Regions from separate parts of the Agrobacterium sp. NPDC058088 genome, predicted to be linked through region 3. Evidence: riboswitches for the same ligand, from Rfam matches in the RefSeq annotation. Region 3 holds a riboswitch; each other region holds the start of a gene.
The links. Region 3 has a riboswitch for cobalamin ahead of ACFVTJ_RS12045 (ABC transporter substrate-binding protein). Riboswitches for the same ligand answer to the same signal wherever they lie in the genome.
Positions count from the first base shown of each region.

Region 1: linked by a shared signal. The riboswitch ahead of ACFVTJ_RS22140 (DUF1636 family protein) and the one ahead of ACFVTJ_RS12045 (ABC transporter substrate-binding protein) in region 3 are both predicted to bind cobalamin.
Region 2: linked by a shared signal. The riboswitch ahead of ACFVTJ_RS13650 (acyl-CoA thioesterase) and the one ahead of ACFVTJ_RS12045 (ABC transporter substrate-binding protein) in region 3 are both predicted to bind cobalamin.
Region 4: linked by a shared signal. The riboswitch ahead of ACFVTJ_RS07380 (CbtB-domain containing protein) and the one ahead of ACFVTJ_RS12045 (ABC transporter substrate-binding protein) in region 3 are both predicted to bind cobalamin.

Region 1 is NZ_JBHVSU010000011.1:90,935-98,736, reverse strand. It holds gene cobD (threonine-phosphate decarboxylase CobD) at 1-376, opposite strand, end outside; gene cbiB (adenosylcobinamide-phosphate synthase CbiB) at 375-1,340, shown strand; gene ACFVTJ_RS22150 (cobyric acid synthase) at 1,327-2,784, opposite strand; gene cobO (cob(I)yrinic acid a,c-diamide adenosyltransferase) at 2,786-3,403, opposite strand; cobalamin riboswitch at 3,538-3,756, shown strand; gene ACFVTJ_RS22140 (DUF1636 family protein) at 3,876-4,301, shown strand; gene cobW (cobalamin biosynthesis protein CobW) at 4,298-5,335, shown strand; gene cobN (cobaltochelatase subunit CobN) at 5,373-7,802, shown strand, end outside.
Region 2 is NZ_JBHVSU010000004.1:102,626-110,427, forward strand. It holds gene ACFVTJ_RS13640 (GNAT family N-acetyltransferase) at 12-590, opposite strand; gene ACFVTJ_RS13645 (LysR family transcriptional regulator) at 674-1,561, opposite strand; gene ACFVTJ_RS13650 (acyl-CoA thioesterase) at 1,564-1,920, opposite strand; cobalamin riboswitch at 2,018-2,227, opposite strand; gene ACFVTJ_RS13655 (DUF1852 domain-containing protein) at 2,524-3,507, shown strand; gene ACFVTJ_RS13660 (methionine synthase) at 3,533-4,561, shown strand; gene ACFVTJ_RS13665 (hypothetical protein) at 4,873-5,235, shown strand; gene ACFVTJ_RS13670 (Lrp/AsnC family transcriptional regulator) at 5,476-5,934, opposite strand; gene ACFVTJ_RS13675 (cystathionine gamma-synthase family protein) at 6,058-7,341, shown strand; gene ACFVTJ_RS13680 (MYG1 family protein) at 7,434-7,802, opposite strand, start outside.
Region 3 is NZ_JBHVSU010000003.1:439,271-447,072, forward strand. It holds gene ACFVTJ_RS12030 (2-hydroxyacid dehydrogenase) at 1-447, opposite strand, end outside; gene argE (acetylornithine deacetylase) at 470-1,594, opposite strand; gene ACFVTJ_RS12040 (GNAT family N-acetyltransferase) at 1,797-2,675, shown strand; cobalamin riboswitch at 2,726-2,961, shown strand; gene ACFVTJ_RS12045 (ABC transporter substrate-binding protein) at 3,119-4,150, shown strand; gene ACFVTJ_RS12050 (FecCD family ABC transporter permease) at 4,147-5,175, shown strand; gene ACFVTJ_RS12055 (ABC transporter ATP-binding protein) at 5,172-5,972, shown strand; gene ACFVTJ_RS12060 (pseudoazurin) at 5,969-6,448, shown strand; gene ACFVTJ_RS12065 (class I SAM-dependent methyltransferase) at 6,646-7,470, opposite strand; gene ACFVTJ_RS12070 (ABC transporter substrate-binding protein) at 7,584-7,802, shown strand, end outside.
Region 4 is NZ_JBHVSU010000002.1:426,652-434,453, forward strand. It holds gene ACFVTJ_RS07365 (LysE family translocator) at 1-610, shown strand, start outside; gene ACFVTJ_RS07370 (c-type cytochrome) at 813-1,247, shown strand; gene ACFVTJ_RS07375 (c-type cytochrome) at 1,335-2,255, shown strand; cobalamin riboswitch at 2,443-2,670, shown strand; gene ACFVTJ_RS07380 (CbtB-domain containing protein) at 2,831-3,013, shown strand; gene ACFVTJ_RS07385 (CbtA family protein) at 3,025-3,735, shown strand; gene ACFVTJ_RS07390 (hypothetical protein) at 3,741-4,061, shown strand; gene ACFVTJ_RS07395 (type 1 glutamine amidotransferase family protein) at 4,158-4,724, opposite strand; gene ACFVTJ_RS07400 (GNAT family N-acetyltransferase) at 4,746-5,234, opposite strand; gene ACFVTJ_RS07405 (helix-turn-helix domain-containing protein) at 5,438-5,851, opposite strand; gene ACFVTJ_RS07410 (hypothetical protein) at 5,912-6,259, opposite strand; gene dmeR (Ni(II)/Co(II)-sensing transcriptional repressor DmeR) at 6,389-6,661, shown strand; gene dmeF (CDF family Co(II)/Ni(II) efflux transporter DmeF) at 6,735-7,724, shown strand; gene ACFVTJ_RS07425 (hypothetical protein) at 7,735-7,802, opposite strand, start outside.

The DNA.
Region 1 (7,802 bases), on a different contig from region 3:
CCACCATGCGGGCGGTGCGCGCATGTTCCGCATAGGCGGGTGACAGTACGGCACCGTTTTGGGCTCCACGGTCGATGGCGATCTGCGCGAGCAGAGGCATCAGCATCTGGGTGCCGGGAGAGAGCGTCACGTGCCGTGCGGAAGGCGCGCCGAAATGGGCTGCGGCCAAGTGTTTCAGTTCTTCAGCGGCGCCGGGCTCCGGCAGGCGGGCGAATGCGCTGGCGGGAATGGGCGAATGCGGATAGGAGTGCGGGTTGATCCCGGTTGAAAGGTCGATCCACGGTTCATGCGCTTCCGGAAACATCAGGCGCGCCTTGCCGAGATTGCCGCCATGGCGGATCGCTCCTTGAGCCTTTTCTGGTACTGTCTCGCCCATGTTCTTTGCTCTCGCTTTCCTGTCGCTCGTGATTGAACGCCTGACCGGCTATCCGGACTGGCTGTTCAAACGCATCGGTCATCCTGTCACCTGGATCGGTTCGCTTATCGCGCTCATGGACAAAAAATGGAACCGGGAGAGCGCGTCATTTTCTCAACGCAAGGCCGCGGGTGTTTTGGCGCTGGTTGTTTTTGTCGGGCTGACGGTGATCCTTGCATGGTTTGCGCAATCTGTTCTGCTTTTTCTGCCCTTCGGTCTGCTGGCTGTGGCGATACTCGGCGCCTCGCTTCCGGCGCAGAAGAGTCTGGAACAGCATGTGGAGGCCGTCGCCACGGCTCTGGAACGAGAGGGTGTTGAAGGTGGCCGCAGGGCGGTATCGATGATCGTCGGGCGCGATCCGCAAAAGCTGGATGAGGCCGCGATATGCCGGGCGGCGATCGAAAGTCTCGCCGAGAATTTCTCCGATGGCATCGTGGCTCCCGCTGTCTGGCTCGGGTTACTGGGCCTGCCCGGCGGTGCCGCCTATAAGGCGATCAATACGGCCGACAGCATGATCGGCCATCGTTCGCCGCGCCATGAGGCCTTCGGCTGGGCTTCGGCGCGGCTGGATGATCTCGTTAATCTGCCGGCTTCAAGACTGAGCGGCAGCCTGTTTGTGGTTGCCGCATTTTTTGTCGAGGGCGCGTCGCCAAAAGCGGCCATTGCCGCGATCCGCCGCGATGCGCGCCACCACCGCTCCCCCAATGCAGGCTGGCCGGAGGCGGCGCTGGCTGGTGCGCTCGGTTTTGCGCTTGCCGGACCGCGTTCTTACGGCGGACGGATGATCGAAGCGCGTTTCATGGGGGAAGGCGGAAGGTCGGCGCTGGTCGCCGGTGATATTCGCACGGCACTACGGCTGGCACGAATTGCGGACCTGTTGCTGATCGGCCTGTTCGGACTTCTGGCGATCCTTATCGCGCTATAGCCAGCAGCCTGTCGAGATCGAGGTGCTGCTCCATATGCGCAGCTAGCCGGTCGAGAACCGCATCCACCTGCTCATCATAGTTCAGGGCCGTGCCCTGCCCGCCGAGACGCTGCAGCCACGCGCTGCGCTGGCTGTTATCCGCAAAGAGGCCGTGAATATAGGTGCCGAAGACACGGCCGTCGGGTGAGATGCTTCCATCGTAATGCCCGTCGATCATCGAAAACGCCAGATTGCCTGCTGCTGCCGTGGTTTCCCCGACATGCATTTCGTAGCCGGATAAACAAACACCATCAAAGCTCACGCCTTGAACGGAAACGAGTCGCTTGTCACCCGTTAAAACCGTGTCGACATCAAGCAGACCTAGCCCGTCGACAGTCGCCGGCGATCCCTCGATGCCGTCAGGATCGGCAACGGTTTTTCCAAGCATCTGGTAACCGCCGCAAAGGCCGAGAACGTAGCCGCCGCGGCGCACATGCGCCTTTATGTCGATGTCCAAGCCGGCATCTTTCAGCACGGCGAGATCGGCAATGGTGGATTTCGAACCACATAGCAAAACCAGCCGGCAATCGGAGGGGATCGTCCCACCCGGCCGTACACGGATGAGTTCTACATCCGGTTCCATGTCGAGGGGATCGAGGTCGTCGAAATTGGAAATATGCGGCAGGATCGGCACGGCGATGCGGATCTTTGCGTCGGGCTTCTGTTGGGCCGGGCCGGAAAGCCCCAGCGCATCTTCCGCCGGCAGTTTTGCGGCATCTGAGAAATGTGGCAGAAGCCCTATGGAGGCCCAGCCGGTCTTTTCCGCAATCATCCGCATGCCCTCGGAAAACAGCGCCGGATCGCCACGAAAGCGGTTGACGATGAAGCCTTCGATCATTGCCGCGTCATCGACGTCGAGCACCGCCTTGGTTCCGACGAGGCCGGCAATGACGCCACCCCGATCGATATCGCCGATCAGGATCACCGGCACATCGGCGGCCCGTGCGAAACCCATATTGGCGATGTCGTTGGCGCGCAGGTTGATTTCCGATGCGCTGCCAGCCCCTTCCACCAGCACCAGATCGGCCTGTTGTTTCAGGCGCTCGAAACTATCAAGCACGCGTGGCATCAGCCCGGCCTTCATGTGCTGATAGTCGGCTGCCTTGGCATTACCGACGATCTTTCCCTGTACCACCACCTGTGCGCCGGTTTCGCTCTGCGGCTTCAGCAGCACTGGATTCATGTGCACGGAAAGCGGCACGCCCGCTGCCCGTGCCTGCAGGGCCTGCGCGCGACCGATCTCGCCGCCATCGGCGGTGACAGCGGCATTGTTCGACATGTTCTGCGGTTTGAACGGCAGGACGGAGAGGCCACGCCGGGTGAATGCGCGGGCAAGGCCGGCCACCATCAGCGATTTGCCGACATCGGAGCCGGTTCCCTGAAACATCAGTACCCGGGCAGTCATATCAGAATTCTATCCCGGCTTGAGCTTTCACGCCTGCCTTGAAGTGATGTTTCACCAGCGTCATCTCCGTCACCATGTCGGCGACGTCGATCAGCGGTTGCTTGGCGTTGCGACCGGTGACGATGACATGCAGATCGGGCCGGCGACTGGACAACGTTTCGACAACCTCTTCCAACGGCAGGTATTCGTAACGCAAGGCGATGTTCAGTTCGTCAAGAACCAGAAGGCCGATAGTTTGATCGGCCATCAGAGCCTTGGCCTCCTCCCACGCCTTTGTCGCTGCTGCGACGTCACGCTTGAGATCCTGCGTGTCCCAGGTGAAACCTTCGCCCATGGTGCGCCACACGATCTTTTCGCCGAACAGGGTCAGAGCCTGCTGTTCGCCTGTCGACCAGGCACCCTTGATGAACTGAACGATGCCGACCCTTCGCCCGGTGCCGAGCATACGCAGAGCAAGACCGAAGGCCGCTGTGGACTTGCCCTTGCCGGGGCCTGTGTTGATCATCAGCAGGCCTTTTTCGATGGTCTTTTCGGCGACTTCGGCGTCCTGCACCGTCTTGCGGTTGACCATTTTCTGCCGGTGGCGTTCGGCTTCGCTGTCGCTGATGTCGCGGGTCATCGCCTTTTCCTTCTCATCCATCGGCCTGGAACCTTATGCCCCCGCCATTCGGAGCGGCGACTATACTCAATTTGCCGCACCCGGCAATGTGCCGGTCACGGGTGCGCGGCATTGACCCTCACACCCGTTCAGCCTAATGGTAAGGGACTGACGGTCTTTTCCCGGCAACGGGAAAAGCTAAGAGGGAACACGGTTCCGCCCCGACAAAGGGTCATTCCGTGGCTGCCCCCGCAACTGTAAGCGGTAAGCCCGCGCCGTAAAGCCACTGGACCTCTCACGGGGTTCGGGAAGGCGGTGTCCGGGTGTTGATAGAGCCGCAAGCCAGGAGACCTGCCGTTTCAGGAAAAAACGTCTGCCGGGCGGGGTGCTCCGGTCAGTCGGTCAGATCGAACTGCCGGTTTGCGCCCGTCCGCATACCGTTTTCGATATCCGCACCCCGAAGAATTTTAATTTGGCGTGGGAACGGGACGGTTTGGATATTTCAGCGACATCTTCATGTGCAAACGCGAGCGCACTGAGCAAAACGGCGCCCGGCGTCACCGTCTTCGTATGCCGGAGCTGTCGCGATGATGTCGATCCGAATGCCGAACCGCGCCCCGGTTCGCGTCTTGCCGATGCCGTTATCGAAAAGGCGCAGGAGAGCGGTATTGCCGTTCGTTCCGTCAATTGTCTTGCCAATTGCAAGCGTGGTCTCAGCGCCGTTCTGCGCAGCGCCGATGGCTGGTCTTATGTGTTTGGCGGGCTGACGCCGGATGATGCGGAAGACCTGCTGACTGGCGCGCGGCTGCTTTCTGCCGCGCCCGATGGCCTGATGCCCTGGCGCGGCCGCCCCGAACCCTTAAAGCGCGGCATGGTGGCGCGCATTCCCCCATTCGATTTTACCGAGGAGAGATCATGAGCACCCTTGTGGACCGCGTTCCCTGCACCATCGTCACCGGCTTTCTGGGGGCCGGAAAAACCACGCTGCTGCGTGGCCTTCTCGAAAAGCTTGACGGCAAGCGTCTCGCCATCATCGTCAATGAATTCGGCGATATCGGCATCGACGGCGAAATTCTGAAAGGTTGCGGCATTGAAAGCTGCCCGGAGGAAAACATTGTCGAGCTGGCCAATGGCTGCATCTGCTGCACGGTGGCGGATGATTTCCAGCCAGCCATCGAACAAATCCTCAGCCGCCAGCCGAAAGTGGAGCATATCCTCATCGAGACTTCCGGCCTTGCCCTGCCGAAGCCCCTCGTACAGGCCTTCCAATGGCCTGCGATCAAGAGCCGCGTGACTGTCGATGCCGTGGTCGCCGTGGTGGACGGTGCGGCGCTGGCCGAGGGTCAGGTTGCTCATGACATGGAAGCGCTCGCAGCCCAGCGCGCCAATGACGAGGTGCTCGACCATGATGACCCGGTCGAAGAGGTCTTCGAGGATCAGGTTGCCTGCGCCGATCTCATCGTGCTCACCAAGGCCGATCTTCTCGATGATGCCGGTCTCGACAAGGCAAAGGCGCATGTCCTCGAACATCTGCCGAAGGCGGCAAAGATCGTTGTGGCTTCGAATGGCGCCATCGATCCTGCCGTGCTGATCGGTCTCGGCCTTGCGGTGGAAGAGGATATCGAAAACCGCCGCACCCATCATGATGGCGAACTTGACCATGAACATGATGATTTCGACAGCTTCGTCGTCGATCTGCCGGCTGTTACCGATCCGGAAGCTCTGGCGGCCCGTATCGCCGAGACGGCCGCTGCCGAAAATGTGCTGCGTATCAAGGGCTTCATCGAAGTCGCGGCCAAGCCCATGCGTTTGCAGGTGCAGGCGGTCGGCAGCCGCGTCAACCATTATTACGACCGTCCGTGGGCGGCGGGTGAGGAGCGCCGCAGCCGCCTCGTCATCATCGGCGAAAAGGGTATCAACCGCGAAAAGATCGAACAGATGCTGGCCGCGTGACATGAGCTGCGACGCACTTTTACTGGAAAAGCTTTGAATGCATATTCTCGCCACCACGTCCTCGTCTCTGGACGACCTGATCGAGCCGGTTGATCTCAACCAGCCCCGTTCGGATGTGGTGGTGCTGTCTTTTTCGGCAAGCGATCTTGCCGGGCTTGAGCGGGCGTGGCGGCAGGCGGGAGATAAGCTTCCATCCCTTTCTGCCGCGAACCTGTCCGAACTTCGGCATCCGATGTCGGTCGATCTCTGGATCGAAAAAACAGCGGAACATGCCCGCGTTATCCTTATCCGGATTCTCGGTGGTGCGGAGCGCTGGCGCTACGGGGTCGATCAGCTGGCCATTCTGGCGCGCGGGCGCGGCATCAAGCTTCTGCTTTTGCCGGGGGAATGCAGCGAGAGGGATGAAAAGCTCGAGGCTGCCTCCACGGTTGATAAGCCGACGCTGGCCTCCGTTCTCTCCTTCTTCCGGGAAGGTGGGGCGGAGAATATGGCCCGCCTTGCCGCTGGCCTTCCTGTTCTGGCGGATGGCGGAGAATGGCCGGATATAAAGGCGGTGCCCCTCCCGAAAGCTGGCTTTTATCGCCCGGATCTGGGTGTTGTGGGGCAGGAAGAGGCTTGTGCGGGGTTTCCTGCCGGTGCGCCAGTTCTGCCCATTCTCTTTTACCGTTCCATGCTTTTGGCGGAAGATGCAGTACCCGTTGATACGTTGTTTCAGGCGCTCTCTTCCCGCGGTTTTGCGCCCCTGCCGATTTTTGTCAGCGGGTTGAAGGATGGGGAAGCGATCCGTTTTCTCGAAACGGTGCTGCCCGCTCTTCGGCCTGCAGCCATCCTCGCGGCTACGGCTTTCGCCAGCCAGACGGATGACAAGGGCGAAACGCTGTTCGATCGCCTCGGCGTTCCCGTTTTCCAGGTGGTGATGGCAACCACCCGGCGTGACGGCTGGGTGGAAAATGCGCGCGGTCTCAATCCCTCCGATCTTGCCATGCATGTCGTACTGCCCGAGTTGGACGGGCGGATTCTCGCGGGTGCGATCTCGTTCAAAAAGGCGCGGACAGATGGCGGGGTCAGCCTTCTGAATCTGCCGGAGGCGGATCGTGTCGAACAGGTGGCGAACCGCATCGCGGCCTTTCTGCGACTGAAATTCGCGCCACCGCAGGATCGCCGCATCGTCATCCTGATGCCTGATTATCCCGGTGCCGCGCCGGGGCGCACCGGTTATGCCGTTGGTCTCGATGTGCCGCAAAGCGTGCTCGAAATGCTGCGCGATCTTGCCGATGCCGGTTATGCGGTGAAGGATATTCCCGAAACGGCACGGGCGCTGCTCGATCGTATCGAGAGCCAGGAAGCGGCAGTCGATCTTTCCACCTATCGGAATTTTCTTGCAGATTTGCCGGAGGCTGCTGGCAAAGCCGTGCATGCGACGTGGGGAGTTGCGGAAGAGGACGGTGCTTTCGTTGATGGCAAATTCCATTTTCGTGTTGCCCGCTTCGGACAGGTCTTCGTGGCGCTCGCGCCGGATCGGGGACGAAACGAGGATCGGCGGGTGGATTATCACGACCCTGCCCTGCCGCCGCGCCACGCGCTCGTCGCCTTCGGCGCATGGGTGCAGCGCGCTGCTGCGGCGCATGCCATCGTGCATGTGGGGGCGCATGGCACGCTGGAATGGTTGCCGGGCAAGACGGTTGCGCTTTCCCGCGATTGTTTTCCGGAAATCGTCACCGGCTCGCTGCCGGTGGTCTATCCGTTCATCGTCTCCAATCCCGGTGAAGCGGCGGTTGCCAAGCGGCGTATCGCCGCCGTGACCATCGGCCATGTTCCCCCGGTTTTGGTGAATGCCGGGCTTTCACCGGAACAGTTGGCGCTGGAACAGCTGGTGGATGAATATGCGCAGGCCGATGGTCTTGATCGCCGCCGCCGCGACCGGCTGGCGAAGCTGATTGTCGAAAAGGCGTTGGAAACCGGGCTGGCGGCAGAGGCGGGCGTGGGTGCGAAGGACGATGCCGATACGGCCCTCTCCCGCATCGATGCCTTTCTCTGCGATCTCAAGGATTTTGCCATCAAGGACGGTCAGCATGTTTTCGGCCGCTTCCCAGAAGGCGAGACAGATCCTCTCCGGCTTGAGAGTGGGAAGGCCGAGAAAGCCGCGCTGCTGGCGGCACTCGATGGCCGGCACATTGCCCCTGGCCCCTCCGGCGCGCCGGCGCGGGGGCGTCTCGACGTATTGCCCACCGGCCGCAATCTTTACGCGGCCGATCCCCGCACCATGCCGACGCCGACAGCGTTCGAGCTGGGCCGTATGGCGGGCGAAGAAGTGCTTCGGCATCATCTGCAGTCCCATGGCGACTGGCCGAAACATCTGGTGTTCGATCTCTGGGGCAGCGCCAGTCTTCGCAATGGCGGTGAGGATGTGGCGCAGGCGCTGCATCTGATGGGGGCGAGGCCGATCCATGATCCTGCAACCGGCCGG
Region 2 (7,802 bases), on a different contig from region 3:
TCTTCGTGTTCTCATTCAAAATCGCCATGCAGAGACTTCTCGAAGTCCACACTGCTATCCGTTCCGCTTGGTGACGGATAGGAGAACCGACCGAACTCGTTGTATCTCTGGCTCCTCCAGAAACGAAGCGTGTCGGGTGTTTTTGCGTCGGCGTGAAGATAGGAGGTGATGTAGCCCAGTTCGCGTGCCCTGGTCTCCAGAGCTGAGACTACCGACGACCCCAGTCCCTTCCGCCGGGCGCCTGGCTCCAGATAGACCCGGACGATCTGACACACCCTTTCCGCGTCGCGGTAGCGATCTCGCAGGCGTTCTCTCGTGGGTGGCTTTTTTCCCAGACCGTAGAGACCTCCAGCAGCGATGATGCGTCCTGCATCATCCCGGACGAGAAGGAAACCTCCGCGCTCCCCGTTCGAAAACCAGTTTTCGGGTGTGGCACTCAACAGCGAGTCCAGATCGGAGTGCCAGGCGGGCGTGTAACCGATGCCGTAGAATTCATTGATCATCCGTAGACAGAAAGCTCGGGCTTCCGCTTTTACTGTATGTGCGGCGTCATCTGCGAGCCAGCCCGACGATGAGTTATCAATATGCATACAGGTGCTTCCTCCGGCTAGGGCCGCGAACCGATCAAAATCGGCAAGCCCGGTTATAGCAATGCCGATAAGGCACCGACTCGTCAGGCCAATGTTTTTCGCGAGGTCTCGAGAAACCCGGCGATAAAATCAACAGTGTCGTCACCATCTCTTAAACCGAGATGGATGCTTTTCTGGATGCCGCTTTGACCGATGCGGACGGAGCGGACCCCCAGTGCTGCCGCTTCCCGTCGCACCAGCCAATCGGGAATGGCACTGACCCCGCGGCCTGCCGCTACAAGCTGCAGCATCATTTCCGTCGTCTCGATATTTCGGTGATGGCGCAAGCGGCAATTGACCGGCACCAGGAATTGCGTGAACACATCCAGCCGCTCCGGCGGTACCGGATAGGTAAACAGCGTCTCATCCAGCAGATCCGCAGGTTGGGCATGGCGTTTCAGCGCCAGCGGATGATCGACTGGCACCGCAAGCACGAGTTCGTAATCGAACACCGGCAAATAGTGAATCCCGGGCATCTCGATAGGATCCGGTGTGATCAGTATATCGATCTCATATCCAGTCAGCGCCGCCACGCCGCCGAAAGCGAACGAGGTCGTTAGTTCCAAGCCTACATCTGGCCATTCCATGAGATAGGGTTTTGTGACGCTCATCAGCCACTGGTGGCATGGATGGCATTCCATGCCGATCTTGAGCGAACCTCGTTGTCCGTGGCGATAATCCGACAGAACATTCTCAGCTCTCTCGATCTGGGGCAGAACGCGTTGCGCTAGTGTCAGGATATAGCGGCCCGCATCGGTGAGACGAAGGTTGCGGCCATCCTTTTCCCACATCGCCACGCCGTACCGATCTTCCAGCTTGCGGATCGTGTGACTGAGAGCAGACTGGGAGACATTCAGCCGCTCCGCCGCGGCCGTGAGGCTGCCCATGCGGTCGACTTCTCGCAGGATCGAAAGATGTTGCCTGTCCAACATGGTTATGCCCCTTCCTTCTCAGGGGAAATGATTTCGGCCGGGTCGTAAACGGGAACCGGCCGGTGGTCCTTGTCGACCGCCAGGGAACGGCGTCCGGCCTTGAGTGGTCTCGCCGCGGTTTCGATGATGTGCCCGATGTGTGCGGGTTGCCTGAAATCGATGCGTTCCCAGGACGCGGTTACGAAAAATGTTCGCCAGAAGCAAGTTGCCGCAATGAAGGCGACGCGATCCATAAGAGCGAGGCCCGTTCCCCCAAAGAGAGTGCCGTGATGGTTGGTATCTCCGGGAAAGACGATATCGATGAGACTGGTTATCGAGCCGCGCTGGGCAGGCTTTTTTATCGTTGCGGTCTCTGTCATCGGCGCTGCCATCAGGTTGTGGCAGGGCGGGACATGACGCAGAGGCAAAGGCACGGGAATGCCTGTCGCGAAAGCGGCACTCCGGGACACCCCGCCCGTGGACGTTATCGATCGCGGCAGGTCTCCTGGCTCGCGGGTCATAGCTTTGGTCCGTCTTCCCGAGGCAGGCCTCAGTGACGTGATGGACTTTCGCTCGTCGCTTACAGTTGCGGGGGCAGCTTCGGATTCAGGCTGTGTTTAAAGCCTTTACCGAATTCCCTCTTAGCTCCGGACCTTCGTCCGCAGAACCACGATGGCTAATCAATGTCGCATGTCGTTGAACTGGTCAAGACATCTATCACTCGAATGTAATCGAAGAGCTGAGGGGTGCGAAACAGATGACATCCAGTCCAGCGACACGTCCAACCATGAACATGGCTCATGCTTCAATGAAATAAAACCATTTTTACTAGCTCAAATTCTCGGGCACATATCACATACTTCTCAATTATGGTCAGCATAAACGGTGACTATCTGAGGATATGGAAAGCAATATTCGATGTATCCTGAAATATAGTTCAAAAAATTCGATGGTTATATCGGTGACTAGGGAGTCGGGTCGCGATGAGCAGAGATTTTAATTTTGATCTCAAGAGAGTTTATTTCAACGAGGATTATCATCCTTCAGAAAATACGCGCATTACGACCAATTTTGCCAATCTCGCTCGAGGGAAGAACCGGAAAGAGAACCTGCGCAACGCCCTGAGGATGATCGACAATCGTTTCAACGCTCTGGCGTATTGGGATAATCCTGAAGGCGATCGTTATTCTGTGGAGCTCGAAATCATATCCGTCGAAATGAATATTGGTGCTGAAGGCAAGAATGATGCTTTCCCACTGATTGAAATCCTGAAAACGAACGTCTTCGATCGAAAAACCAACGAGCGCATTGACGGCATTGTCGGCAATAATTTCTCCTCTTATATCCGGGATTACGACTTCAGCGTGGTGCTGCCGGAGCACAACAGAAACCGGGCCCAATTCAGCACGCCAGAAAAATTTGGCGATCTGCACGGAAACCTGTTCAAGTGTTTCCTGGAGTCGGCCGCTTACAAGGAGAATTTCAGCAAGCCGCCAGTCATATGCCTGAGCGCATCAAGCAGCAGAACCTATCATCGGACTGACAACCGGCATCCCGTGTTGGGTGTCGAATACCAGCAGAATGAATTCTCTTCGACTGACCAATACTTCAAAAAAATGGGGTTGCGGGTCCGCTACTTCATGCCTCTGAATAGCGTCGCTCCACTGGCTTTTTATTTTGTCAGTGATTTGCTCGGTGATTACACCAATCTCGAGCTTATCAGCACCGTCAGCACGATGGAGACTTTTCAAAAAATCTACCGGCCCGAGATTTATAACGCCAATTCTGTGGCGGGCGCGCGTTATCAGCCAGACCTGAACCACCAGGATTATTCACTCACTCGAATTGTCTATGATCGGGAAGAACGTAGCCGGCTAGCTATCGAGCAGGGCAGGTTTGCCGAGCAGCATTTCATCAGGCCGTACAAGACCATTCTCGAGAAATGGTCTGCCGATTGCGTCCATTGACAAACAAAACACAAGGTAATCTATCATGAAAACACTGTTGCCCACATCAACCGCCGGCAGCCTGCCGAAACCCTCCTGGCTTGCACAACCTGAAAAGCTCTGGTCACCCTGGAAATTGCAGGATGAGGAACTGATTGAGGGCAAACGTGATGCCCTGCGGTTGTCCCTCAATGATCAACAACAGGCAGGCATCGATATCGTCAGTGACGGTGAACAGACACGACAACATTTTGTCACGACGTTTATCGAGCATCTCAGTGGCGTCGATTTTGAGAAACGTGAGACCGTCAGAATTCGCAATCGCTACGATGCCAGTGTGCCGACGGTCGTTGGCGCAGTGTCTCGCGAAAAGCCTGTTTTTGTCGAGGACGCCAAATTTTTGCGTCAGCAAACCAAACAGCCAATCAAATGGGCCCTGCCAGGTCCCATGACCATGATCGATACGCTCTATGATAGCCATTATAGAAGTCGCGAAAAACTGGCCTGGGAATTCGCCAAGATCCTAAATCAGGAAGCAAGAGAACTGGAAGCTGCTGGTGTCGACATCATCCAGTTCGACGAACCGGCATTTAATGTCTTCTTTGACGAGGTGAATGACTGGGGCGTTGCGACGCTTGAAAAGGCAATCGAAGGGCTCAAGTGCGAGACCGCCGTCCATATTTGCTATGGATACGGCATCAAGGCCAATACGGACTGGAAAAAGACTCTGGGGTCGGAGTGGCGACAATATGAAGAAGCTTTCCCAAAACTGCAGAAGTCCAACATCGATCTGATCTCGCTGGAGTGCCACAACTCCCGTGTTCCGATGGATCTCATTGAGCTCATTCGCGGTAAAAAGGTGATGGTTGGCGCCATTGACGTGGCAACCAATACTGTCGAGACCCCGGAGGAAGTCGCGAATACCTTGCGAAAAGCGCTTCAGTTTGTAGATGCCGACAAGCTCTATCCTTGCACCAATTGCGGCATGGCGCCCCTCTCGCGTCAGGTAGCAAGAGGCAAGCTCAATGCCCTGGGTGCAGGGGCGGAAATCATCCGAAGGGAGCTTTCGGCCTGATACTGATAATGTGACGCGAGGAAGAGTGACCTCGATCGCAGGTCTCCGATGGTTTTGAGATTTATCGACATGGTCTAACGGTCCCGCAGTCGAGGAGAACTGGCCGATATGAACATGGTGCTCCACCGCTTTGACATCGTGGACAACGCCAGCCATCATGCCGGTCCCCTTCTATGGAATGAGTAACAAGTCGGAAGACTGGGAATGCCGGCGAGTACGGGGTCATATCCGCCATTGCCTCCCGCGGCGGAGGCGCTATCATGGCCGTGTTGTAAGATGGTAAGCTTTGGGAGGAGCGATACGTGAGACGGATGTGGCCAGACGAATTTGCCTTTCTGCTGGACGATGCGGAAGAGGTTGACCTTCATATTCCACCGGTAGCACATGACGATGGTTCGCCAGGAAAAGCGATATCCAGAAGGGCTTTGAAAGCCCGTATCAGTCAGCAGGATTTTGAGAAGATCTGGCCTCTCGCAGAGGTTCGTTATCGGTTGAACGGCAGGCTTGCCGGCAGGGCGATTACGCTGATCGCCAACAACCCCCATTACCAGAAATGGCATCCCTCGGATGGCGGCAGTGTCGAGAGCGTGTCCGATAGCGGTCAGAAACACACGACGCCCTATGTGATCGTGCACTTTCTTCTTGATGATGTTCGCGAACCTGCCGAAGCCTGAAATCCGCAGAGCCGTTTCTTGCCGATGATGATGGAACATGCCGCGCAGCCCAGATAGTTGCGCGGCGTGTTCTATATAAGGCCCTCGCCGACGTCGGATGCCGCATCGTTCGGAAGTCTGTTTTTTCCTTCTTTCCCGCCGTTAGGCTCGGAGCATCGCGGGATTGATGCCGACTGCGTATTTTAAACGGGCGCCGGAGCTCTGGGGTGCAGCTGCTTGCTGCCAACGCTGGTTGCGACGTCAGATGCGGCGCGCCTTGATCGTGTTCATCACGAAGCTTGTCTCAATGGTGTCGACGCATTTCAGCTTCGCGATCTTTTCCTTGATGAAACGCTCGTAATCATCCAGCCCGCCGCACATGATCTTGAGCATGTAGTCCCTCGAACCCGTGACCAGATGACATTCGAGAACCTCCGTCCAGTCAAGAACGGCCGTCTCAAACATCCGGATCTCGTCATCGTGCTGGCGGCTAAGGCGGACGGATGCGAGGGCCGTCATGGTCCACCCCTCAAATGCCGGGTCGATGATTGCGGCGTACCCTTTGATAATGCCCATTTCCTCCAGGCGTCGAAGCCGCCGCAAACATGCCGATGCAGACAGCCCCACTCGCTCGGCGAGTTCGTTATTTGTGATTCTCGCGTCAGCTGACAATTCCTTGAGTATCCGCCTGTCGATCGGATCTGCAATTTTCTGCGACATAAACGTTCATTCCCCGCAATATCTTGCTTCAAGAGACATTTTCACGCTTCACAATGCAAGATATTTTGGTTCAATCGTGTGTAATCTGCAAATAGTTCAACGCCAGCTGAGGGATCATCGGAAATGACCGCGCCGCATCCGTCCAAAACCCATATCGGCAATCACGCCCTCCATCCTGAAACCCAGATGCTCAATTACGGTTATGATCCGGAATTGTCGGAGGGGGCCGTGAAGCCCCCGGTTTTCCTGACGTCCACCTTCGTCTTCAAATCGGCAGAAGACGGCCGTGACTTCTTCGACTATGTTTCCGGCCGCAAGGAGCCACCCGAGGGCAAGGGCGCAGGTCTCGTCTACTCCCGTTTCAACCATCCCAATAGTGAGATCGTCGAGGATCGCCTTGCCGTTTACGAACGCACGGAGAGTTGTGCGCTTTTTTCATCCGGCATGTCCGCCATTTCCACAACGCTTTTCGCCTTCGTCCGGCCCGGCGACACCGTGCTCCATTCCCAGCCGCTGTATGGCGGCACCGAGACGCTGCTGGCAAAGACCTTCCATAATTTTGGCGTGTCGGCGGTGGGGTTTGCTGACGGTGTCAGCGAGACATCGGTGATGGCTGCGGCAGAGACCGCGATGGCGAAGGGCCGGGTGTCAGTCATCCTCATCGAAACGCCGGCTAACCCGACAAACAGCATTGTCGATGTGGCGATGATGAGCCGTGTCGCTGATCTGATCGGCGAAAAGCAAGGGCAAAGGCCAATCATCGCCTGCGACAACACCCTCCTCGGTCCGGTTTTCCAGCAACCCATCGAGCATGGCGCCGATATTTCGCTTTATTCGCTCACGAAATACGTTGGTGGGCACTCCGACCTTATCGCCGGGGCAGCGCTTGGGCGGAAGGACGTCATGAAACAGGTAAAGGCGCTGCGCGGAGCGATCGGCACGCAGCTCGATCCGCACTCCTGCTGGATGCTCGGGCGTTCTCTGGAGACGCTGCAAATCCGGATGGAACGGGCAAACAGCAACGCAAAAGTCGTGGCGGAATTTCTGAAAGCGCATCCAAAGGTGGAGAAAATTCACTACCTGCCGTTCAGTGATCCGGCATCGGCGGTTGGCAAAGTGTTTGCCGCTCAATGCTCCGGTGCGGGATCGACGTTCTCATTTGACATTGTTGGCGGGCAGCCGGCGTCTTTCAAATTCCTCAATGCGTTGAACATATTCAAACTCGCCGTAAGCCTCGGCGGCACGGAATCTCTTGCGTCTCACCCAGCAACGATGACCCACTCGGGCGTTCCGGCCGATGTCCGCCAGCGCATTGGTGTCCTTGATTCAACGATCAGGCTGTCAATCGGCATCGAACATCCCGATGATCTTATTGCCGACCTGACCCTTGCTCTGGACATGTCCTGACGGCGGCATTGAGCGCGCCGGTCATGGCCGTCTGGAAACGGTTGCCATCCGCCTGAAAAATCGGACGGCAACCGTTTAGCTTGCGCAAGATGTCATTGCTTTGCCGCTGTCGTCTGCGCAGAGGATTGGGCCTCTTTCAGCGCCAGTTTCGCCATGGCCAAAATTGCGTCGCGGGTTTTAGCTGCGGCGATAAAGCGGCCGTTGTGGCAGAAGCTCGCACCTTCGACGCCACAAACGTCTTCCAGCTCTTTGCCCGTCAGGCCGGCCCACGCCGCCGGCAGGTCGGCTCGCAGTTCAAAGCCTTCATCCGCGCGGCGGATGCCGGTGATGCACCAGTCATTGTCCCGTGGATGGACGACAAAGAGCAGGTGGTCGGCGCCGGCCTTTACGATGGCAGGCCTGAATGGCATTCCCATCGGCAGTTCGAGGATATGCCCTTCGCCAGCATCCGCGATGGCCTT
Region 3 (7,802 bases):
CCGCTCCAGCGCCGCAATGCCCAGCATGCCGACGCCGAGAACGCCCACACGACATTCGTCCGCCTGGCGCTGCGGCAGGGCTTTCCACAGGCCCTGACGCTGCTGGCTGACATAGGCGGGCAAATTGCGGTGAAGCGCCAGCACGCCAAGGATCACATATTCCTGCATCATGCGGATGATGCCCTCGTCCACCATGCGCACGACCTTCACATGGGGAGGGACGGCGTCGATATGAAACTGGTCGACACCTGCACCGATAGAGAACAGGATTTCGAGGTTACGGTAGCGGCCTATATCTTCGGGCACCGTCCAGCTGATGAGGTATCGAACCGTGTTCGGGTCGACGCTTGCGGCATCCATCGAAAAGGGCAGATCCGGCAGCTCGCGAGCGAGCGCCTGCCGGAAAATCTCGCCGCGTCTGGCGTCGGAATTGAAGAAAAACGTCATTTGAAATCCGTGTTTCGAAGGTTCAAACCGTGCAGCGGTTTGCCAGTTTTTCCAGCATTGACTGGCAGCCGGACAATTCGCCGGCGGTGATATATTCATCCGGCTTGTGGGCGCGACCGATGTCACCCGGGCCGCAGATGATGGCGTCGATACCGGCCGCCTGGAAAAGCCCGGCCTCGGTGCCATAGCTGACGGCGGCGATGCAGGGCGCGCCGGTCAATTCTTCCAGAAGCTTTGCCAGTGGCGCATCGCCGGCAAGGGACAATGCCGGATAGTCGCTCATCGGTGTCCATTCGATATCGATGCCCTCAGCGGCGAGCGTTTCCACGCCATCTCGCACCGGCTGAAGCAGCGCGAGTGTCGAAACGCCGGCAATCGCGCGCGCTTCCAGCTCGATGGCGCAATGGTCTGGAATGATGTTGAGCGCCTGTCCGCCCCTCACCGTGCCGATCTGCAAGGAGGAGTAGGGCGGCTCGAAGGTCGCTTCGAAAGGCCCCTGTGTCAGCGCCTGCGCTGTTGCGACCGCCTTTGCCATGATGCCGGTCATGAGGTGAATGGCGTTGACGCCCTGATCGGGCCGCGATGAATGGCCGGAGCGGCCACGAATGGTGATGCGCGCGGCGGCCTTGCCTTTGTGGGCGCGCACGGCAAGCAGATTGCTCGGCTCGCCGATGATCGCGCCCACCGGCTTTGCGCATAATTCCGGCAATCGGGCGATCATGTGCGGCACGCCGCGGCAACCGGCCTCCTCGTCATAGGAAAAGGCAATGTGTACCGGTCGTTTCAGCGCCATGCGCGAAAATGCCGGTGCTGCGGCGAGAACAGTGGCGAGAAAACCCTTCATATCGGTGGTGCCACGCCCGTAAAGACGATCGCCTTCGGTTCTCAGCGTGAAGGGATCGGAGGACCATTCGGGCTCACCGGCGGGCACCACATCCATATGGCCGGAAAGGATATATCCTGCGACATCCGTCGGGCCGAAGCTCGCGAAGAGATTGGCGCGGTCGCCTTCGGGCCCGGCCAGCAGCGATACTTTCGCGCCGTGGTTTTCCAGATAATCGGCGATCCATCCGGCGATATCGCCGTTGTCGGTTCCGACGACCGATGGGAAGCCGACAAGACGCTCCAGAATTTCGATTGCGTTCATGGCTGCCTCCGCTGCTTCAACGCCGAAAGCTTAGAGTGGCAGGCGGCGTTTATCTGCTGAAATGCGCATGTTTTCGGTAGATTGTTGTGTCCTTCCAGTGCTTTCGGAAAATTCGTGCTGGCAAGGCTGGTTATCTTCGGAAGTCGTGGGCTGGGCTGCCGGGATCAAGGTTCCGCACCGGAGGAAATGAGAGCCGTTTGCTATGGAGCTGCTCAAGGTCGATAGTTTCGAGTTGCGAACCGTGGATATCGCCGATGTAGAGGCGGATCATCTGCATGCCCTCTCCATGGCTGTTGGATGGCGATACCACGCGAATGAATGGTGTTTTCTGCGGCAGTGTGGTGTTGGCCTCGCGGCACTTGATGAGATCGACCGCGTCGTCGCAACCGCCATGCTGTTTCCCTGTGATGAGGGTTTTGCGACGCTCGGCATGGTCATCGTTTCGCCGCGCCTCCAGGGGCAGGGTGTGGCACCATGGCTGGTGCGGCGACTTCTGGAAAAATTCCCAGCCATATCACTAAGACTCAATGCCACGAACGAGTCGAGGCGGTTGTTTGCCGGGCTGGGTTTTGCCGGAGAGACGGAAAAAGTGCATCTCTTTCGGGGAAAAGCGCAATGTCCGGCAGAGATGCCGTCCCCTGGCAGAAAACAGAAGATTGAGCCGCTATCAGAAGACCATTTTGCCGATGTGGTTGACATGGACCGGGCGGCTTTTGGCATTTCGCGCCGACGCGTCCTGTCGCGCCTTCTCAGGGAAAAGACAGGCTACGGCCTGTTCGAGGCTGGCCGGCTTGTCGCTTTTGCCTTTCGCCGGGCAGCGGGGCGAGGCCATATCGTGGGTCCGGTCGTTGCAGTGGAGGAAACGGATGCAATCGCGCTCGTCAGGCGGCATTTTGCCGATCTGGAAGCACAGCTTGTCCGTCTCGATGCCGTGCGCGACAGCGGCTCCTTTTCCGATTTTCTGGCGCAATCCGGCCTGGTGGTGATCGAAACGCTGACGACCATGTCCAAAGACGTGCCGCAGCCCATGGGGTCCGGCGCGGCAAAGATTTTTGCGCTGGCGGGTCCTTCCCTGTTCTGACTTTGTGCTGAGCTGCGACACGATCGCAATTGACGCCCCGTCTGTTGCCCCTTATGTGAGAAAGGGACGGTTCCTGCAGCCGAAAGGCGAAGGGATTAATAGGGAACATGGTGCGGGCGATCTTTTTCGTCCAATGCCGTGGCTGCCCCCGCAACTGTAAGCGGATTGTCGTTCATCCCAGTGACGCTCAAAGGCGTCATGCCACTGTATTTTTCGGAATGCGGGAAGGCAGATGAGAGACGCAAATCCGTGAGCCAGGAGACCTGCCGTCAAAATATGAACCATCGTTACGGGCGGGGAAGCCCGGAGGAGGATTTTGTAATGTTATTTCATAACATTTCGTTTGCGTCCTATTACCGTTCTCCGTACAAGACGTCCCGCTGTTGCTGCGCGTTCTGACGCCTGCTGCTCTGGAATAAGTTTTACTTTCGACTGGAGAACACATGTTTCATTCTAGACGCCTGCCGGTCCATGCCGGCTTTCTGGCTGCCGTACTTTTGGTTTTGCCTGTTGTCGGTGCCAATGCTGCCGAAACCACCTATCCCCTGACAATCAGCAGCTGCGGTCAGGAGATCACCTTCAAGCAGGCGCCCGCCCGCACCGTTTCCGTTGGCCAGAGCACGACAGAGGTTCTTTACCTGCTTGGTGTTGCGGACAAGGTCGTCGGCACGGCGCTGTGGATCGGTCCAGTTCTTAAGGGCTACGAGGAGGCCAACGCCAAGGTCGAACGGCTGGCCGATAACGATCCGAGCTTCGAGGCCGTTGTCGGCAAGAGGCCTGAACTCGTTACGACGCAGTTCCAGTGGCAGATCGGTCCCGAGGGTGTTGTTGGCACGCCGGCGCAATTCGCCGAACTCGGTATTCCCGTCTATACCTCGCCTGCCGATTGCGTCGGTAAGGACAATTCCGGCGGCGGTGATGGTGTGCGCAACACCGGCTTCACCATGGAGCTGATCTATCAGGAAGTCCGCGACCTCGCCAAAATCTTCAACGTGCAGGATCGCGGAGAAGAAGTTGTTGCCGACCTGAAGAAGCGCGAGGAAGCCGCCCGTGCGAAGATCGCCTCCGCCAATGGCAAGCTTTCCGCCGTCTTCTGGTTCTCCAGTGCCGAACTGGATATCGATCCCTATGTCGCCGGCCGTAATGGCGCTCCCGGTTACATCATGTCCGCGCTGGGCTTGAAGAATGTCATTGAAAGCGATGAGGAATGGCCGACCGTCGGCTGGGAAACCATCGCCAAATCCAATCCGTCTGTGGTTGTTGCCGGCAAGATGGATCGACGTCGTTTCCCCGCCGATGACATTGCCGTCAAGTTGAAGTTCCTGGCCAGCGATCCCGTGGCAAGCATCATGCCCGCCGTGAAGGAAGGTCGTGTGTTTGAGATGGATGCGCAGGCGATGAACCCGACCATTCGCACCATCGAAGGTATTGAAACGCTGGCCGAGGCGATTTCGGCCGCTGGCCTTGCCAAGTGAACCGTTTCTCCACCCATCTTGGCAGGGCGGGGCTGGCATTTGCCGCGCTCGCCCTGCTGCTTGTCGCGCTGATGGCCGGGGCGGCCATCGGCGAAACTGCCATCCCTCTGGATGTTGTAGTAAAGACGATTGCCAACCGCGTTTTCCACGCGGGTTATCCGCTTGAACCGCTGGATGAGGGCATCGTGTGGAGTTACCGTCTCAGCCGCGCCGTTGTTGCCGCCTGCTGCGGGGCGTCGCTGGCGCTCGCCGGGGCGGTGCTGCAATCTCTTTTGCGTAACCCGCTTGCCGATCCCTATATTCTCGGAATTTCCGCCGGCGCCTCCACCGGCGCCGTCGCCGTGGCGCTTCTGGGCTTCGGCGCGGGCTTTCTGACGATGCCGGCGGGCGCTCTCATCGGCGCTTTTGTCGCTTTTTCGCTGGTCAGCCTTCTGGCCGTGCGGGCGGGGCATGGCAACAGCGCCATCATTCTGGCGGGCGTTGCCGGTTCGCAGCTGTTCAACGCCATGACCTCCTTCATTGTCACCAAATCCGCCAATGCCGAACAGGCGCGCGGCATCATGTTCTGGCTGCTCGGCAATCTTTCCGGCGTGCGCTGGCCGGATGTCTGGCTGGCGCTACCGGTCAGCCTTGCGGGTCTTATCGTTTGTCTCTGGTACGCGCGGGCGCTCGATGCCTTCGCCTTCGGCGGTCAGGCCGCAGCCTCGCTCGGCATTCCGGTGCGCTGGGTCTATACGGTGCTGATCTCTGTTTCCGCCATCATGACGGCTGCGATGGTGTCGCTGGTCGGCTCCATCGGTTTTGTGGGGCTCGTCATTCCCCACGCCGCGCGCATCTTCGTTGGTGTCCGCCACGGCATATTGCTGCCGGTGACGGCGCTGACCGGCGCGGTTTTCATGATCGTCGCGGATATTCTCTCGCGTATCGTCATTCCGGGACAGGTGCTGCCGATCGGCGTCATCACCGCACTGGTCGGTGCGCCCGCTTTCGCCTTCATTCTGGGGCAGAAGCGGGGGCGATCATGAAATTATCCGCCCACGGCCTGCATTTTCATGCCGGCAATATCGATATCGTCCGCGACATTTCGCTTGATGTCGGCTCCGGGGAGTTTCTCGGCATCATCGGTCCCAACGGGTCCGGCAAGAGCACGCTTCTGTCCATGCTGGCCGGCATCCGCAAACCGCGACGTGGACACGTTACGCTTGGTGAGGATCCACTTGGCTCATTGGGGCGGCGCGAGCTTGCCCGCCGGCTCGCCTTCGTTGAGCAGCAGGCTGAAACCACCGAGCGCATCACTGCGCGGCAGGCGGTAGAGCTTGGACGGACGCCCTATCTCGGCCCGCTCTCCGCCTGGTCGCAGATTGACGACGCCATCGTTGATGCCGCGCTTGCCAATGTGGATATGGCCGACAAGGCGGAACGCAGCTGGCACCACCTTTCCGGCGGTGAACGGCAGCGCCTGCATATTGCACGAGCATTGGCGCAGGAGCCGCACATCCTGCTGCTGGACGAGCCAACCAATCACCTCGATATCGGACACCAGATCGGCCTGCTTGATCTTGTGCGCCGGCAGGGGCTGACCGTTGTGGCGGCGCTGCATGATCTCAATCATGCTGCCATGTTCTGCGACCGCGTCGCCATCATGCATCGGGGCGAGATGATCGCGGCCGGGCCGCCGCGCGAGGTCCTGACGGCGGCAAGGATCGCCGACGTTTTCGGGGTGGAATGTGCGGTCAGCACGGATGAGGGCGGTTTTTCCCATATTCGTTTTCTGCCGGCCCACGGGCGGGCTGATCCAACAAGGAAAGTACTGGCACGATGAGGACATCGACGACACTCGCAAGCTCCGCTGCAAAGGTCAGACTTTTTTGCGTCACTGCCGTCATTGCGGTGGCGTTCACGTGCTTTCCGCTTCTGGCTTCAGCCGAGACCTTCGAGGTGAAAATGCTGAACCGGGGCGAAAAAGGCCCCATGGTATTCGAGCCCGATTTTCTCGAAATAGCGCCTGGCGACCGCGTGCGCTTTGTGCCTACTCACAAGAGCCATAACGCCGCGACCATTGATGGCATGATCCCGGAAGGTGTCGAGGGTTTCAAAAGCCGGATCAATGACGAATTCGAGACCGGCTTTGAAAAGCCGGGCTTTTACGGCATCAAATGCTCGCCGCATTACGGCATGGGCATGGTCATGCTGATCAAGGTCGGCGAGGCTACCCTGCCGCAGAGCTACCGCACGGTGGACGTGCCCGGCCGTGCGAAGCCGCGCTTGGAGGAATTATTCGAGCAGGCGGGAAAATGAGGTCCGGCGGAAATCTTGAGAGGCGGTTCAGATCGTCTGGGAGGGTGCTTGCAAAGTCCGCAGACCTTCCCTTCGTCATGCTCGGGCCTGTCCCGAGCATCTGCAACCGATTGATTTTACGACACGTTGGCAGATCCTCGGGACAAGCCCGAGGATGACGTAGTATATGCGGATAGTGAAGGCGGCTATGGTTTCCCTCACGCCTTTCCGGAAACATCCGGCTTCTCCGCGCACACAGCATATCGGTGCTGCAGCCCACGCAGGATGCCCTTCAGCAGGCTGAAGTTTTTCGCCTGGGCGCGATGGATGGCCTGAAGCTCCTGATCGATCGAGACAGGCTTGAAACCGGCCGCATGCAACATCGTCGCGACATCGCCGGCCCTTGCACCCTTCGAAAAATAGACCCGCGAGAGGATGCTATTGAAGGTGTTTTCCGGGTCCGCCGGCTTGTGCGGCTGGTCCGGTTTGACGAGGCCGATACTCTCCAGGCCGGTGGCCAGTTTTTTCACCAGCTTTTCGCGCCAGCCGGTATTCACGAAATCGCCGTCGACGATCAGAAGCCGCCCGCCGGGTTTCAGAACACGGAACCATTCGGCGAAGCTTGCCTGCGGGTCTACCAGCGTCCAGACGAGATGGCGGGTAATAATGACGTCGGTGCTTTCATCCGGCTCCATCGTATTTTCGGCATCGCCGACAAAAAAGCGGATGTTGCGCCCACGGCTTTTCGCCTTTTCCCGGGCAAGGGCCAGCATCGTTTCCGACCAGTCCATGCCGGTGACCTGAAAACCGAGATCATCCATGAGGTGCGAGATGACGCCCGTCCCGCTGGCAAGATCAAGCGCCTTCCGGCCCTCGCCGTGGCCCAGATGTTTCAGGATAAGCGCGTGCCAGGCTTCACGTTCGTCTTCGGAGAAAATTTCGTGTCCGGGTGAGAGGTCGAAAGTCGCGGCGCGGCCGGACCAATAGGCCTTTATCTCATCTCTAAGGCTGTCGTTTTTACCGTAATGGATAGTGTCGATCATTGGTCTTCAGCTCATGTGCCGGTCAGTTAAGAATGGCTCTAAAACATAAATGTTGACTAGTACAGTCAGAAAATAATACAGCCGCGCCAGTCAACACTGGAGAGCAATATCCGATGCGCATTTCAGCCAAATCCGCGGCACTTGCCCTTGGCCTTCTCGTATCTGCCGCATGGCCGGCATTCGCCGAAAAGGTCACCGTCAAGGATGTCACGGGCCGCGATGTCGAAGTCAATGTGCCCGTTTCGCATGTGATCCTCGGCGAAGGCCGGCAGATCTATTTCCTGGCTGCGCTCGACAAGGAAAACCCTTTCCAGCATGTGGTGGGCTGGCGC
Region 4 (7,802 bases), on a different contig from region 3:
GCTCCTGTTTGGCATCATCATCTTACCGGGTATGGACATGATGTTTGTACTGGCAAGCGCGCTGACTGGCGGCAGGAAAACGGGGCTTTCCGCGGCAAGCGGCATGAGCGCCGGCGGCATCGTGCATTCGCTTTACGGCGCAGCCGGCGTCGGCCTGCTTGCCACCTGGCTGCCATCGCTGTTCCTGCCGCTTCTCATCGGTGGGGCTGCCTATATGGTCTGGATCGGCATCGGCCTGATGCGCAGCGCCATCACCGTCAATGGCGATGAGGCGCAGGCTACCGCCTCTTCCAGAAAGGCATTCTGGAGGGCGGTGATAACCTGCCTTTCCAACCCCAAAGCCTATCTCTTCATGATGGCGGTCTATCCGCAATTCATCAAACCCGGCTTCGGGCCGATTTGGATGCAGGGGCTGGTGATGGGTGCCATGGTGGCCGTGACGCAGTTCGCCGTTTATGGAACCGTGGCCCTGACGGCCGACAGAAGCCGGGCCTGGCTCATCTCGTCGCCCGCTGCCACCATTTTCATCGGCCGCGCCGCAGGCTTTCTGCTGATTGCCGCTGCGCTCATGACCTTTTGGGAGGCATTTTCCTGGAGCGTGGGCGAATGATTGAGGGATGCCCCTCAATTTCAGCCAGCCGTCAGATCCGCACCGTAGAGCCAACCGTGACCCTGCATCCAGGCCGCGTCTAGACTTCTGTTTTTGTGGTGAAATTCACCGCAATGTGACTTCTTTTCGCCATCCGGAAAGGGCATCCTCGCCCCGTTCTATCTAGCGCCCGGTGTTCCCGCCGGAATCAAGGAGAGTGTGCATGAAACTCAAAACCATCACGGCGGCCATGCTGTTCGGCTGTCTTTGCGCCGGAGCGGTCTACGCTGCCGGCGAAGTCGAAAAACGCGAAGGCATGATGAAGCAGATCGGCGGCTCCATGGGGGCGCTCGCCGCCATCTCCAAGGGCGAAAAACCCTTTGACGCTGCCGCCGTCAAGGCAGCCGTGACGACCATCAGCACCAATGCCAAGGCTTTCCCGGACCAGTTCCCCGCCGGCTCGGAAACCGGTAGCGCCGCTGCGCCCGCCATCTGGGAAAACTTCGCGGACTTCAAGGCCAAGGCCGAGAAGCTCGGCGCGGATGCGGACACGGTTCTCGCCAATCTCCCAACCGATCAGGCTGGCGTCGCCACCGCCATGAAGACCCTCGGCGCCGATTGCGGCACCTGTCATCAGACCTATCGTCTGAAGAAGTAATCGAAGCACTTTGGAAACGCCGCTTCCCGGCGGCGTTTTTCCGACCGAAAGACATCTGACCGGGTCAGGTGAGAATGGGGAGAGGGCATGTCCTCCATCTGGACGAAACTCGTGGGCGGGGCCGTTGTCGCGGCCATTGCGGGCTACGGCATATTCACCTGGGTTACCGCCCCTCAGCGGCAGGCGCCAAGCCATTGGGTAAGCCTCGGCGAACCGGATCTGGCCAATGGCGAAACGCTGTTCTGGGCGGGCGGCTGCGCAAGCTGCCATGCCGCACCCGATGCCAAGGGCGAGGGGATGCTGACGCTTTCCGGCGGACAGGCGCTGAAAAGCCCCTTCGGCACCTTTCATGTTCCCAATATTTCCTCCGATCCGCAACATGGCATAGGCGGCTGGACCCTGGCTGAATTCGGCGATGCGATGACGCGGGGTGTGGGCAAGAACGGCGAACATCTCTACCCGTCCTTTCCCTATGCCTCCTATGCGCGCATGACGCAGAAGGACATCAACGACCTCTTCGGTTATCTGAGAACCCTGCCGGCCAGCCAGAACGACGCGCCGGACCATGATCTGCCGTTCCCCTTCAACCTGCGCATGGCGCTGGGCGGCTGGAAGTTCCTCTATTTCGATCCCTCCGCACCGCCGCGCGTCGAACTTGCCAACGCCAATGCTGAATTGCTGCGCGGCCAATATCTGGTGGAAGGGCCGGGCCATTGCGGCGAATGCCACACGCCGCGCGATGCGCTGGGCGGCTTCCTTGCTAGTCAGTGGCTGGCCGGTGGTCCCAATCCGGAAGGCGAGGGCCGCATTCCTGATATCACCCCCGGCTCGCAGAGCATTGGAAGCTGGACGAAGGCCGATATTGCCGGCTACCTCGAAACCGGCTTCACCCCTGACTTCGACAGCGCCGGCGGCTCCATGGTCAAGGTCCAGCAGAACATGGCGCATCTGACCGCCGAAGACCGAGATGCGATTGCCGCCTATCTGAAGGCGATACCGGCGCGGTAAAAAGGCTTGCTGGCGCCCGCCATGCACCTCACGTCGTGCTCGGGCCTGTCCCGAGCATCCACAACTGATGGATTTGACGCTACGTGGCTGGATTCTCGCGACAAGCCCGAGAATCACGGAAGAGGGCCGTAAAGCCCTGTGCGTTCAAAGCAAACGCGGCCACCATTGACTCCCGCTCTCGCCCGGCGGATAACAACCTTGTGATGGTTCCTTCCGGGCGTTCCGGAAGGTGAAAAGGGAACACGATAGGGAAACATCCTCATTCGTGGCTGCCCCCGCAACTGTGAGCGGAGAGCCTGAAACGAAATGCCACTGGCAAGCCATCTCGCCCCATTCAAGGCGAGGGCGATGCCGGGAAGGTGTTTCAGGTTTTGACCCGTAAGCCAGGAGACCTGCCATCACGGAAATATCCATGCCGGCGGGGTGTCCGGAAGAGCGGAATTTCAGGGTGGCGGGATCAATGCCGCCCTGTGTCAGTCTCGTATCCCCGTGGTGAAGTATATCGCATGCGGTCTCGCGGCTTCTGCCGCCCGGCCGCGTCCAAAGGCGCGGGGTCGCGCCGGAGAGGGGTCACCATGTCCATTAATCAGAATACGGCCAATGCCGCCGCGTCTGCAAAAACAGCGAGCTTCGCGCAATCGCTCACCGCGATCGTGCTCGGCCTGTTCGTCGTCGGTTTTGTCGGCTTTTCCCATGTGGAAGCCGTTCACAATGCCGCGCACGACACGCGCCATGCCAATGCCTTCCCCTGCCATTGAGGGGAAGTAGCATGTCGTCTTTCCGAAATATCGTTTTTACCGCCGTGCTCGTCGGCATTGTCGGCGGTTTCGCTGTCTCGGCCATGCAGGCTGTCGGCACCACGCCGCTCATCCTTCAGGCGGAAACTTTTGAAAGCGCCGGCGAAGCACCCCACAGCCATGATGCGCCTGCGCCGGGCGCTGCGGCTTCCGCCCACGAGCACAATGAAGAGGCCTGGGCGCCGGCCGATGGTTTCGAGCGTACCGCCTACACCGTCGCCGCCAATGTGCTGACCGCCATCGGGTACGCGCTGGTGCTGACCGGCCTCATTTCGCTGCGCGGCACCAATGCTGGCTGGCGCGAGGGTCTTCTGTGGGGTGTTGCCGGTTTTGCCGCCGTGATGCTCGCCCCCATGATCGGCCTGCCGCCGGAACTGCCGGGCAGCCCGGCCGCCGCGCTTGAGGCACGGCAGATCTGGTGGCTCTCGACGGTTGCCGCAACCGCGGGCGGCATTGCGCTGATCGCATTCCGCCGCGAGCCATGGGCCATCGTTCTGGCGCTGGTGCTGATCGTCGCGCCGCATGTGGTGGGCGCGCCCCTACCGCCGGAAGGCGAACATGCGCTGGCGCCGCTGCCGCTGGAACGCCAGTTCATCGTTGCCGCCACAGTCACCAGCTTCGTTTTCTGGGCGCTTCTCGGCACGCTGAGCGCGTTTTTCCTGAAGCGCTTCCAGCAGGCCTGAAAACCATGCAAGACGCAGCGGAATGGAGTGACGAACTCGATGCGCTGCGTTTTGCCGTTCCCGGCCACGGCGCGCCTTGCGCCGTACACCGGCTTGCCTTCAAGGCCGTGCTGGGGCCGAGTCCCGCGGGGCAGGCGGCTCTTGCCTTTTTCCACGACAATAAAGCAGCCTTTTTGCTGGCGGCATTTGCCAAGATAAAACGTGCAAATTTACCCGCCGGCCGCAGTCTGCATTTGAACAGCCGCGATATTCGCCGTGCGATTGCCGGGGAGGACGAGGAGCCCGTGGCGCGCGTGTGCCGGGTGCTTGATCGGGGTGATGGGTGAGGGTGCCAGGACGTTCGTATTTTGCACCACCTCATTCCTGTGACAAGCACAGGAATGAGGTGGGGGCTTAGGCGACCTGTAATATCAGCGTCCGCCTTACCGATGCTCCGCCGCAAAAACCTGAAGTTCCGCCTCGGCTTCCGGACCAAAGAGGCCAAGGCTTTTCAGAATTTCCACAGCAAAACTCACCGGCGCGCTGCCGGGTGCGGTGATGATGCCGCCATCGCTGACCGCTTTCGGCTGGTCGCGATAAAGACCATCGCCACGATAGGCCGGATAGCCCTTGTGTGAGGCGAGCGAATTGCCGGTATGGGCAACATCGTTCAGAGCACCCGTGCCCGCCAGCGCGCTAGCGGCTGCACAGATACCGGCCACCAGCCGGTCCTTTTCGCGAAAGCGCTGCACCAGCCCGCCAAGTTCGACAGCCGTTCCCTTTTCCCAGCTGAGACCGCCGGGAATGACGAGCGCATCGAAGTCAACGGGATCGAGCGCATCATAGGGTGTATCCGGCGTCACCTTCAGCCCGCCCATCGACGTTACCGGCCGCCCGTCCGGGGTCGCATAAACGATCTCGACGCCGAGATAGCTGCGTGCCGCCGCAGCGAGCAGCGCCGGTTCCCAGTCCGCAAAATCCTGTGCGAGCGCAATGGCGATCCGTGTCATGGCCGTCTCCGTGGTTTTTAATCAGGCGATGGACTGCATGTAGCGCATACCGGTAACCGGACGCGGCGCGAAATCCATGTTTTCGTAGAAACGATGCGCCGCGACATTACCGGTCGTGGCGCTGACGGAAAGATAGTCGCAGCCGAGGCGCTTGGCGATATCGCGGGCGCGGGATACCAGATGCTGGCCGGTGCCATGGCCGCGATGACCGTCACGCACGAAGAGATGATGCAGCTCAAGCCCGCGCCGGCCTTCCTGCGCCCTGTAGAGCGGCAGAAGCAGGGCGTAACCGATCAGCGCGCCATCGGCTTCGGCGACGAGACCATGCACCCAGGGCAGGGCGCCGAACAGGTCGCGCTCAAGCTTCGCCGGCGTGATCGCCGCCGCATCGCCATGGTAGGAGGCAAGCAGCGTGATCATCTCGTTGAGCTCGGGCAAATCCGTCTTGCGCGCGCCGCGAATGATGACGACGGGCGGTCTTTCCAATGTGAGGGAGCTATCTTCGGTCATTTCTTCGGTCCTTTGGTCTTATCGGTGCCGTCAGGACGTTTGAAAACAACAAAGCCGCCTGACGGCGGCTTGTTGACAATATGATCTGTCGAGCCGCCCTTAAAGGAAGGCCCAAAAGTACGAGCAGGAGATGGGTGCGCGTTCGTTGATCATGAGAGATGCAATGCGCCCGAATCCGTCATCTGTCAAGCTCGGTTTTCGGCTCAATGCTCGCCTTCGCACATGCCATGGTTGGAAAGCGCGCGGATGACATAACAATCCTCGATCGAATGGCCGTGGCAATGGGAGACGATGCGTTCCAGCTCGTGTTCCAGCTTTTTCAGGCTGGCAATCTTCTCGCGCACATGGGCAAGATGCTCGGCGGCGATGCGATCAGCACCCTCGCAGGGCATCTGCCGGTGCTGGCTGAGCGCGAGCAGCTCACGGATGGCCTCGATGTTCAGGCCGAGATCGCGCGCATGGCGGATGAAGGCCAGCCTTTCGAGGTCGGATTTTTCGTAACGGCGCTGGTTGCCATCCGAACGATCCGCCTCGCGGATGAGGCCCATCTGCTCGTAATAGCGGATCGTCGGTACCTTGACGCCGGTGCGTTTCGACAGTTCACCGATGGACAGCATGGCTTTCTCCATATCTCCAGTCTCTAGAGATATGGCTTTTCCGTCCCCGGTTCAATGGCCTTAAGCGGCGTCGTTGACGCCAAGCGCCTGGGCTAATGCCTTCAGAATCTGCGATTCGAGGCTTGCCATATCCGGCGGGGCGGAAGCGGCCACCTCAGCATTGGCGCCAGTGGGGGCGGAAGCGCCGCTGTCCATGTTCCAGAGAGCAGCAGCCAGGCTCGCGGAGGCCCCGGCCAGCGGAGCGACGGTGGTGGCGACATTGCCTGCCACCGAAATGGCGCGATGGGCCGCCCGCGTGAGCTCCTGCAGAGCCTCGGTGGTAGACTGGCTTTCCCGGTTATGCGCAGGCGCGATGCCGCGGACGGGAGAGGCGAAATTGATGCTGCTGGTTGCTGCGATAGTCGTCATGACCGTGAGTCCCCTAGTTCTGATGGAGCATTTTTAAGGTCCGAAACATTCCCGAAGATTGCGTCATGCACGCCTTGCGCAAAAAATAACAGCAATATACTATACCCCCCTATAGTATATGAGGTGCTCATGTCCCATACGATCCGCAACAAGGACAAGCTGCTTGCCCGCATCCGCCGCCTGAAAGGGCAGATGGAGGCGGTGGAGCGTGCGCTTGATGATGCCAAGCCCTGCGGCGAGGTCCTGCAATTGCTCGCTTCGGTGCGCGGCGCGCTTTCAGGCCTGACGGGAGAGGTGATGCAGGAGCATCTGCACGAACATGTCGTGCATGCTGAAAATGAAGATGAGCGGGCGCGGGCGGCGGAAGAGCTGGCCCAGGTGCTGAAGACGTACATCCGGTGAATCAGCGCATGCCGGCGGAATGAAGAAAGGCCGGCAGAGTTCAAGGACCGGTTGAGTTGAGAGGATTAGCGACATGACGACGACTTCCGAACCTTTCGCCACGGCGGAGCACCACCATATTTATCTCGGCCAGAATCATGAGCGCAATGAAAGGCGCGTCTGGATGGTCATCGCATTGACCACCGTCATGATGGTGGCGGAGATCGTCGCCGGACACTGGTTCGGCTCCATGGCGCTGACGGCGGACGGATGGCATATGTCCACCCATGCGGGCGCGATGCTGATTTCGGCGCTCGCTTATCTCTATGCAAGGCGCGAGGCGCGCAATCCGCGCTTCAGCTTCGGTACCGGCAAGTTCGGCGATCTCGCCGGTTTTGCCAGCGCTGTCGTGCTTGCGGTCGTGGCGCTGCTGATTGCCGTCGAAAGCGGCATGCGCCTCATCAGCCCTGTCGAAATCGATTTCAACCAGGCGATTCTCGTCGCCGTCATCGGTCTGGCGGTCAATCTCGTCAGCGCCCTGCTGTTGAAGGATGACCATCACCACGATCATGGACACGGACACGGGCATGGCCACGCCCACGGTTCACATGCCCATCACGATCACGGTTCGCATGCGGAGCATGGTGCAAAGGGCGGGCGGGACAATAATCTGCGCGCCGCCTATCTGCATGTGCTGGCGGATGCGCTGACCTCGGTCCTTGCCATCGTCGCGCTGCTGCTCGGAAAGTGGAACGGCTGGAACTTTCTCGACCCGTTGATGGGAATCGTCGGCGGTCTCGTCATCGCCCGCTGGTCATGGGGGCTCATTCGCTCCACGGCAACGACGCTTGTCGATGCGGTGCCGCTGGCGGACGACCTGCCGCAGGAAATCCGTGAAACCGTGGAAACGGAAGAAGACCGCATCACCGACCTGCATGTATGGCAGGTAGGTCCCGGCCACCATGCGGCCATCGTGGCGATCCATTCGCAGGCGCCGAAAGCGCCGGCCTTTTATAAGCAGAAACTTGCCGCCATACATGAACTGTCGCATGTGACGGTGGAGGTCAGCCCGGCAAGTGCCTGATGGGAATCGCCTATTCGGTATATTCCGAATAGGCGCTGCGCACCCATTCAGCCTGCGCTTCCGCCGTGTCTTCGGCGG